4 regions of the Peribacillus sp. NPDC094092 genome follow, and region 3 is predicted to be linked to each of the others. Evidence: riboswitches for the same ligand, from Rfam matches in the RefSeq annotation. Region 3 holds a riboswitch; each other region holds the start of a gene.
The links. A riboswitch is a leader RNA that binds a small molecule or an ion and turns the genes downstream of it on or off. The one in region 3 is predicted to bind cobalamin.
Positions count from the first base shown of each region.

Region 1: linked by a shared signal. The riboswitch ahead of ACQKNS_RS01620 ((2Fe-2S) ferredoxin domain-containing protein) and the one ahead of ACQKNS_RS17940 (ABC transporter substrate-binding protein) in region 3 are both predicted to bind cobalamin.
Region 2: linked by a shared signal. The riboswitch ahead of metE (5-methyltetrahydropteroyltriglutamate--homocysteine S-methyltransferase) and the one ahead of ACQKNS_RS17940 (ABC transporter substrate-binding protein) in region 3 are both predicted to bind cobalamin.
Region 4: linked by a shared signal. The riboswitch ahead of ACQKNS_RS25280 (hypothetical protein) and the one ahead of ACQKNS_RS17940 (ABC transporter substrate-binding protein) in region 3 are both predicted to bind cobalamin.

Region 1 is NZ_JBNNUC010000001.1:343,877-346,074, forward strand. It holds gene cobJ (precorrin-3B C(17)-methyltransferase) at 1-719, opposite strand, end outside; gene ACQKNS_RS01620 ((2Fe-2S) ferredoxin domain-containing protein) at 734-1,102, opposite strand; cobalamin riboswitch at 1,253-1,443, opposite strand; cobalamin riboswitch at 1,646-1,841, shown strand; gene ACQKNS_RS01625 (hypothetical protein) at 1,825-1,995, shown strand; gene ACQKNS_RS01630 (energy-coupling factor ABC transporter permease) at 2,016-2,198, shown strand, end outside.
Region 2 is NZ_JBNNUC010000005.1:5,113-7,310, forward strand. It holds gene bcp (thioredoxin-dependent thiol peroxidase) at 1-125, opposite strand, end outside; gene ACQKNS_RS20730 (potassium channel family protein) at 188-607, opposite strand; cobalamin riboswitch at 853-1,044, shown strand; gene metE (5-methyltetrahydropteroyltriglutamate--homocysteine S-methyltransferase) at 1,193-2,198, shown strand, end outside.
Region 3 is NZ_JBNNUC010000003.1:469,531-471,728, reverse strand. It holds gene ACQKNS_RS17950 (acyltransferase family protein) at 1-177, shown strand, start outside; tRNA gene ACQKNS_RS17945 (tRNA-Arg) at 340-413, opposite strand; cobalamin riboswitch at 727-899, shown strand; gene ACQKNS_RS17940 (ABC transporter substrate-binding protein) at 1,074-2,045, shown strand; gene ACQKNS_RS17935 (FecCD family ABC transporter permease) at 2,008-2,198, shown strand, end outside.
Region 4 is NZ_JBNNUC010000009.1:11,299-13,496, reverse strand. It holds gene ACQKNS_RS25285 (ABC transporter substrate-binding protein) at 1-693, opposite strand, end outside; gene ACQKNS_RS25280 (hypothetical protein) at 697-1,242, opposite strand; cobalamin riboswitch at 1,400-1,619, opposite strand; gene ACQKNS_RS25275 (AAA family ATPase) at 1,809-2,198, shown strand, end outside.

The DNA.
Region 1 (2,198 bases), on a different contig from region 3:
TCATCATATAAAAAGGTGGATGAATTACCAATGATGACGGTGGTCAGCATCCCAATATCGTGATTCAACATATCTTTCAAATTGGTTATGACAACATCCTGCCTATCGCGATATGCACTTTTCACCAACCCGACAGGTGTATCGGGCGAACGGTAGCGAAGGAGAATTTTCTGTGTTTCAACAATTTGCCTGGTCCGCCTGCCGCTGCGCGGATTATACAGGGCAATGACAAAGTCTGCCATTGCAGCTGCTTCAACCCTTTTAGCGATCAGTTCCCAAGGTGTTAAATGATCACTGAGACTGATCGTACACGAATCGTGCATGACTGGTGCCCCAAGTAAAGATGCACAAGAATTGATTGCAGAAATGCCAGGAATGACTTCAATGCCCACTCCAGTTTCTTCTTTCCAGCCTTTTTCAATCAATACTTCATAAACCAACCCAGCCATCCCGTAAACTCCGGCATCCCCGCTGGAAATTACCGCAACTTTCTTACCCAGCTCCGCTTGTTTCACTGCTTCCTGTGCACGTGATACCTCTTCTGTCATCCCCGTACTAATAATCGTTTGATCTGTAAGCAGTCCCTGAATGAGTTCAACATAAGTTTTATAACCAATGATGTAGTCACTTTCTTGAAGGGCTTCGACAGCACGTTTGGTAATGTGTTCAAAATTCCCTGGCCCAAAGCCCACGACGAATAATTTACCTTTTGTACTCATTAAGACATCTCCTTTTACGCTTTGTTCTTTGAAATACCCGTATGAGCAGGAAAATCTGGATTGGGTGTCATTTCCCCATCATTGAATTGGTAGATCATTTGTGGAACAAACTCCCCATCATCGATATGGCTGACAATCTGGCGACCGAAATCAGGCGTTTCCACTCGATACCAGTTTCCTTGGGGATAGGCAATCACAACACATGCATCCTTACATCTTCCGTTACACCGTGTCCTGGTTGTATGGATTTTCAAGTCCAGTCCTTTGGAAGCAATTTCATCGCGAATCGCTTGAGTTACTTCTTCCCCGCCCTTTTTCATGCAGCTACTCCCATTACAAATCAACAAATGTGTATTTGTACCCATTAAGTTCCAAGTAGTCATCTTCTTCCTCCTGCTTCAGGGAAAAGGCAAAATAAAAAACCTTAACAATAAGAGTTAAGGTTTAAAAAAACTATATGAATGAGGAGCACCAGGCAAGAATGCCCAATCTCCCAAAATCGTCATAGTCCTTCTACCTTTCCCTCCGAAAAGTATCATGCAATTTTAAAAGCAGGTTTCCTGGCTAACGCTTCATTTTACTTTGTCCCTTCCCGGCAACAATGCCAGTGGTTATCGACAATTTCATCAGCGTTTACAGTAGCGGGGGCTGCATCGGATTTTCACCGATTTCCCTATTATCCCTTGCTTATTCAAACAAGAGCACTTTTAAAATGAAATATTTGGTTTTAATATACATATATAACTAACTTTATCTATCATATAACAACTTTATGAAAATTCAATAGTTTATTCCGACTGTTTAGAAAAGTTTAATAGTGTATATTCTGCCACAAGCCTTTCCTTGCAACAAACTTAGTCAAAAAAAAAAAAGATAGTGTAGCTGGAATTATTTCTTTATGGTACACTATACGAGAATTTTCTAAATAATTACATAAGTTTTATGGTGTTGAATTTTTCGGAATTCAGCTTAAAAGGGAAGCCGGTGAAAATCCGGAGCGGTCCCGCCACTGTAAAGGGAAGTCCTATTACTTTAACTTTAATCCACTGTCAAATGAGATGGGAAGGATGTAATGGGATGATGAACCAAAGCCAGGAGACCTGCCATGAAGCGTGAAACTGTTTCAACCTACGAGGATGGGTGTGCGGATCAGGCAGAAAGGCCCATTGTTGGTTTATGCTGCAAAATTCCTGTTCATTACGCACTTCTTTCCTTTGAGAGAAGTGCTTTTTATGTTGGGTGCGCCTTTCTTCTCAAGATTGATCAGAAAAATTAAAAGTGTTGAAGGGAGAAAGAATGAAAAGAACCAATTGGAAAACCATTTATTTTGTCATTTTACTGCTTTTTGTTCCAAAACGGGCCATGGCCATGCATATCATGGAGGGCTTTTTACCCATTGAATGGGCAATATTCTGGTGGGCCGTGACGCTTCCATTTTTAATCTTGGGTTACCGGTCCATTAGAACCAAAGTAAGGGAA
Region 2 (2,198 bases), on a different contig from region 3:
GTCATGTCTTTTGGATAAAAATATAAAACAATGTTTTTCCCCTTAAAATCCGATAGGGAAACCATTTCACCATTGTTTGCAGGGAGTTTGAAATCAGGTGCTTTTTCTCCAATTTTAACAGTCATATTGAACCCTCCTTTTCTTTCATTATGGTAAGAGTACCCAATAATCGAAAGAAACACAACTTTCATTTATCCTTCCTATCTTTCTGCTCCAGATCGATAACTGTCCGAATCACGAACGCTGCCGGCAGTGTATATCCGATGAAAGCCTGAATGGTGGCTATCATCCTGCCCATGCCAATCGGGGCTATATCTCCATACCCTACAGAAAACATCGTCATCGCACTGAAGTAAAAAGATGTCTTCAACTGTTCATAGAAAGTACCATCCAACCGATTGCCCATATCAAGAATCACCGAATGATTCTGAAGCTCGTATAATAAATAAATCAGTGCAAATCCAACCAATATCGTCGCATATAAATTGCCAAGCCATAGCATATCCTCCAGAGAAAACTTCTTTCCTCCCGACTCAACAAGAAATAACGTACGAATGCTCATCACCATGCAAAAAATGATTCCTGCAATCAAGATGTAGAAAGTCATCCCCCACGCCCCATTTCAATACGCCACTCCATCTATACATACTCCATGTCCAAACAATATATTCTTTTTTAGGAACAGACCTCATCCTTATCACCCACACACATAATAAACCGATACTTTTTCCGAATCTTTTTATCATGTTGACCCTTTTGGTCGGATATGCTAATATTATCTAAATTTTTATAATAATTTTTATTTTATAAATTTTTAGCCTGCAAACAGTTTATAAAGGCAGGTTTTGCAAAATTTCATATGTGGGAATAGGTTCCTAATTTTAAATTAGGATTAAAAGGGAAGTCCGGTGTAATTCCGGCACGGTCCCGCCACTGTAATGGGAGTGTTAGCGCCATCCAATATGCCACTGATCAACGATCGGGAAGGCCCGCCGCAAATGTTAATCCCTAAGTCAGGAGACCTGCCTATTTCGACAACACTGTTTTAACCTACGGGAGATAGGGAGGTGTTAGGGACCTTATAATTGTAAGTGGCATTTTTTGCATGCCTCTTTATTTTAAGCATTTCTAACTTTCTTCTTTGACGGTTAGAAATGCTTTTTTTATTGCTCAATCAAATGAATGTAGGAGGATGGGAATTTTGAAAAGCAGTAGTTTGGGTTACCCTCGAATCGGGGAAGATCGTGAATGGAAACGTACATTGGAAGCTTACTGGTCAGGTAAAATCGATGAAGCGGAATTTACGGCACAACTAAAAGCCATCCGTTTAGGAAACTTACAAAAACAAAAACAACGGGGCATTGATCTCATTCCTGTCAACGACTTCACTTTCTATGATCAAATGCTCGATATGTCCGTCATGTTCGGTCTTGTTCCTGAACGTTATTCAGCCTATGAAGGCGATAGCGTTCCCCTTTCCGTATATTATTCAATGGCTCGCGGGAACAATGATGAAGTCGCTTCCGAAATGACGAAATGGTTCAATACGAACTATCACTATATTGTCCCTGAATTAAAAGTGCCACAGCTGACTTTAACAGAAAATAAACCACTTGCAGCATATCGGGAAGCCAAGGAAAATCTAGGGATTGAAACGAAGCCCGTGTTGATCGGGCCTTATACCTTCCTCTCTCTTTCCAAAGGCTTCAATAAACAAGAGATCCCTGGCATCATCCTGAGCTTGCTTCCCCTATACACGCAAGTCCTGCGGGAGTTGGAGCAAGAAGGCGTGGAGTGGGTTCAAATGGACGAACCTTCACTAGTTTCATCCATTTCCAAAGATGATATGCAAACTGTTACTTTCCTCTATGAAAAATTGAATGAAGCAGCACCAAACCTGAACATCATGCTACAAACATACTTTGATGCCGTGGAACATTACCAAGAAGTCATCGAATTACAAGTCCAAGGAATCGGTCTTGATTTTGTACATGATAAAGGGAGAAATTTAAGTAATCTTGAAGCATTCGGCTTCCCGAAGGACAAAGTGCTTGCAGCAGGTGTGATTGACGGTAAAAACATTTGGCTATCTGATTTATCGAAGAAAATTAAATTGATCGAGACTTTAAAGACAATGGTAGCCGAAGACCGAATCTGGCTTCAGCCATCTTGTTCCCTGCTTCATGTCCCAGTGACCG
Region 3 (2,198 bases):
AAATCATTGCATAAAATTGACTTAACAGATTACTTCAAGGTAAACGGTAAATTTCAGCCCATTATTGGTAATGTTATAATTTATCGGGACAATAGACATTTAACGAATACTTATTCTGAAAGTTTCGGACCTGTTTTTGAGGAAAAAATCAACGAGATAGGCTTAATCGAAAAGTAAAGATAGGTATCTTGATATAAAAAGTCTGAGTTCTGTGTTTTACAGGGCTCAGACCTTTTTATACCTATAGAGATTGATGAAGTAGTGGTTACACCATATGAATTACAGAAAAAAACCCTGTTACTAAGCGAATAACCGCGTTGTAACAGGGTTTTTAATTAGCGTCCCAGATAGGAGTCGAACCTACGACCTACAGCTTAGGAGGCTGTCGCTCTATCCTGCTGAGCTACTGGGACATATAAATAAGTCGACGACTTATTTATTATATTTCTTATAGGCAAACTTTTCAAGCTTATAGCACATACTTATGAAAAAAATCTTCATAAATGCTCCAGTCACCACCGAACCTGGGGGAGCTTCAAGGGAACCAAGGGATGCATGCCCTGCATCGAGTACGGGTTTCACCCTGATTATCAGTCGATGGGTTTGCGTCATTGATTGAAAATTCCTCGAATCAATGAAGTTGGGCGGGGCATTTCCAACCTGTTCAGAAAAATCATATAATAATCGATTCTTACATGGTGTATAATGAAGGCAGTGAAAATTATATACATAAGAACGATTTGGTGTCTTAATGACTTAAAAGGGAAGCTGGTGAAATGCCAGCGCGGTCCCGCCACTGTAAATGGGAGCTGACGGCTGTATACCACTGTATGAGATATGGGAAGGTGCCGTTGACGATGACCATGAGCCAGGAGACCTGCCAGAATTCGTACACCTGTAACCTACGCGGATGGGAAGGTGTGTGGCAGACCCTAAGAAAGAGTCCGTAATGATATTGTTGCCATACAAGCACCTTCCGTTTAACGGGAGGTGCTTTTTGTTTTGGGGGTATCTTCCGGGAATGAGTTTTCTTTATTTAGGTGGGAAGAAATTAAATGAAAAGATTGTGGGGAATGAAAATGAAAAAGATTTTTGGTCTGAAGCTGTTGATGTTGCTTACTGCAGGCTTGATGGTTGGCTGCAGTGACGCTAAGGATGAAGGAAAAGAAAAGCAGCAAACAAATCATGCTCAACACGAAGTTTTCCCGGTTACGATTGAAGATGCAACTGGGGAAAAAGTAACGATAGAACAAAAACCGAAGAAAATCGTTTCGTTGATACCAAGTAATACGGAAGTGGTCTTTGCACTTGGTTTGGGAAAAAAGGTCGTCGGTGTATCCGACAATGATAATTACCCGGAAGAAACGAAAGAAATTGAAAAAGTTGGCGGAATGGAAATGAACACAGAGCTGATTGTCTCCATGAAGCCTGATCTTGTTCTTGCGCATGCATCAAGTGCCCATAATTCAAATGAGGGTTTACAGCAACTTAAGGATGCTGGAATAGATGTTCTCGTAGTCAATGATGCACAAAGCTTTGACCAAGTCTATAAGTCTATTGAAATGATTGGACAGGCAACGGGAGAACATGATAAGGCAGAAGAAATCGTTACGGATATGAAAACGAAACTCAAGGATATCCAGGAAAAGGCCAAGTCCGTAAAGGAAGAGGATAGGAAGACCGTTTTAGTGGAAGTTTCGCCTTCACCGGATATATACACACCTGGAAAAAATACTTTCATGAATGAGATGCTTACTATTATTTCAGCGGATAATGCTGCTGCTGAATTGGACGGATGGGCAAAAATTGATGAAGAGTCGATGATTGCTGCAAATCCGGATGTCATCATTACAACGTATGGTTACTATACGAAAGATTCAGTAAGTGAAGTGAAGGGCCGAAAGGGATGGCAAGATGTAAATGCCATTAAGAATGGCCAAGTCTTTGATGTGCATTCAGACTTGGTGACCCGTTCCGGTCCACGTTTAATAGAGGGAGTAGAGGAACTTGCCAAATCAGTCTATCCGAACCAATTTGACAACTAAATGGGCGTTTGCTTATTTGAGTGCGTTGTTGATTTTGTTATTCGCAATGACGATAGGCATTTCCTTTGGTTCGGTGCCAGTACCGGTTCCCGTACTTATGCAAATAATCGGCAAGGAGATTTTCCATTTGCCGATTTCTGCTGATCCGGATGT
Region 4 (2,198 bases), on a different contig from region 3:
AAAGATGTTTTTTATGCCGGCGGTGTCCAGGATTTCATTTTGGAAGGTCTCTGATCCTGTTGTATAGATTTCCGGAGCAGGGCTAATTTCAAAGTATGTTTGTTCCTTTTCATCTAAAGTTTTCACTTTTTCTTCGACACTTGCAATTTGGGATTTGATATCTTTCACTAATTCATCCCCTTTTTCGGCAACACCCATCACTTTAGCAATCTGCCCGATATCACCATATACATCATCGAAATTTGCTGCAGATTTAATGATGAATACAGGGATGCCGGCATCTTCGAGTGGTTTCAATGCCGTTTCATCACCGATGGTATAAGCTATGATGGCATCAGGTTTCAAGGCAATGATTTTTTCAGTATTAATATTAACGGAGTCTGAAACATGTTCGATGTCCTTCGCTTCCTCTGGATAATTATCGAAGTCTGTCACGCCAACGACTTTATCACCCTGTTCAAGGGCAAATAAAATTTCCGTATTGCTTGGCTGAAGTGACACGACCCTTTCCGGGATTTTCTCGAATTTTATTTTCTTGCCAGTATCATCAGTAACGGTATAGTCCTTGATTTCTTCGACCTTTTTAGTATCTTTATTATCCTTTGAGGATTGATCATCGTTCACTCCGCATCCGGTAAGGAAAAGCGTAAGCATCAGCATGGAAATCCAACTGAATCGTAGGTTTTTCTTCATTATTTATTCCTCCGTTTTCTTTTTCATTGGTTTGGTTGGATAGGATTTACTTATAAAAGGAATCTCCTCGATCCCTTGTTGCTTATTGACGTAGATTGCCATCACGAATAATACATTTGCAAGCAAATGAGCATAATCAAAAAGAATTTCCGGTATTTCCTTTTCAAGACTTACCTTGTGTAAAGCTCGCACGGACTTCTTGGCTTCACTTCGGCAAGTATGCAAAGTACATGCTGCGGTTGATCCTTGTGGAAGGACGAATGTTTCGATTTGGTCCTTCACTTCAGCGACATACCGGTCGTAAATTGCACTTAAACGGTCGAGATCATCGCCGGTAATGGCTAATTTCCCACGGACTGAACCGTTTAAATGGTAGGCCATGGGCAACAATTCCATTAAGTCGCGGTGGACAACGGGGACGTCCTCAGTAAGCGAGGCGGCCAAGCCGATTTGTGTCGTCAATGAGTCTGTGCGGATTTCAAAATCAACGGTCGATACGGACTCACGCATGTATGGGTAGCATAAAAACCGAAAGTCTTTCTTTGCCATAAACCCTCCTCCTTTTACATATTGGGTGAATGACCTCCGTATTGCTTTTCCCAGCAAGACAAATAGCCGACCAAGGGTTTTGGTCGGCTTCGGGCATCTATGTATCTGTAGTAGAAAAAGATGGGAGAGCCGTACAATCTCCCATCTTCCGAAGAGCATAATACGATGAAAAAAGGCAGGTCTCCTGGCTTGTGCGTCATTTTACTCTAAGAACCTTCCCATTTGGGTTAAATGGCCGGTGATCGGCGTGTGATTACATCCTCAAATAGTGGTAAACGTCTTATTTCATTAGCACTTACAGTTGCGGAAACAGCTTCGGTTTTAAACCGAATTCCCTATTAAGCTGACAATGCAGCACCTTTTTCTGCAAGGTTCATATTCACTTAGCAACAGTTTACCATACCTTTTGCAGTAGGCCGCATTAATATTTTTAGACAAATTCGTTTATGGTTTACCGAATATCTAGTAAACTTACAATGTAAGGTTTAATTGGAGCTTAATGTAAAATTTTTGACATAGAAAAGATATGAAATAATAGTGAGATTGTGAATCCCGGGAGGTAGAGAATGATTTATAAGCAGGTCAATCAAAAACTGGAAATGGTGCTGGGGAATATCGAGAAGGTCATTATCGGAAAACGGGATATAGCAGAACTAAGTATCGTGGCACTCCTTTCCGGTGGACATGTCTTATTGGAGGATGTTCCGGGCGTGGGGAAGACAGTCATGGTAAGGGCACTGGCAAAATCTATAGGTGCAAGATTTAAGCGAATTCAATTCACACCTGATTTACTTCCTTCTGATGTTACTGGTGTTTCAATCTTCAATCCTAAGGAACAAGAATTCATTTTTAGGCCTGGTCCGATAATGGGCCATATTATTTTGGCTGATGAAATCAACCGGACATCGCCGAAAACTCAGTCTGCGTTGCTTGAAGCCATGGAAGAGGCAAGTGTG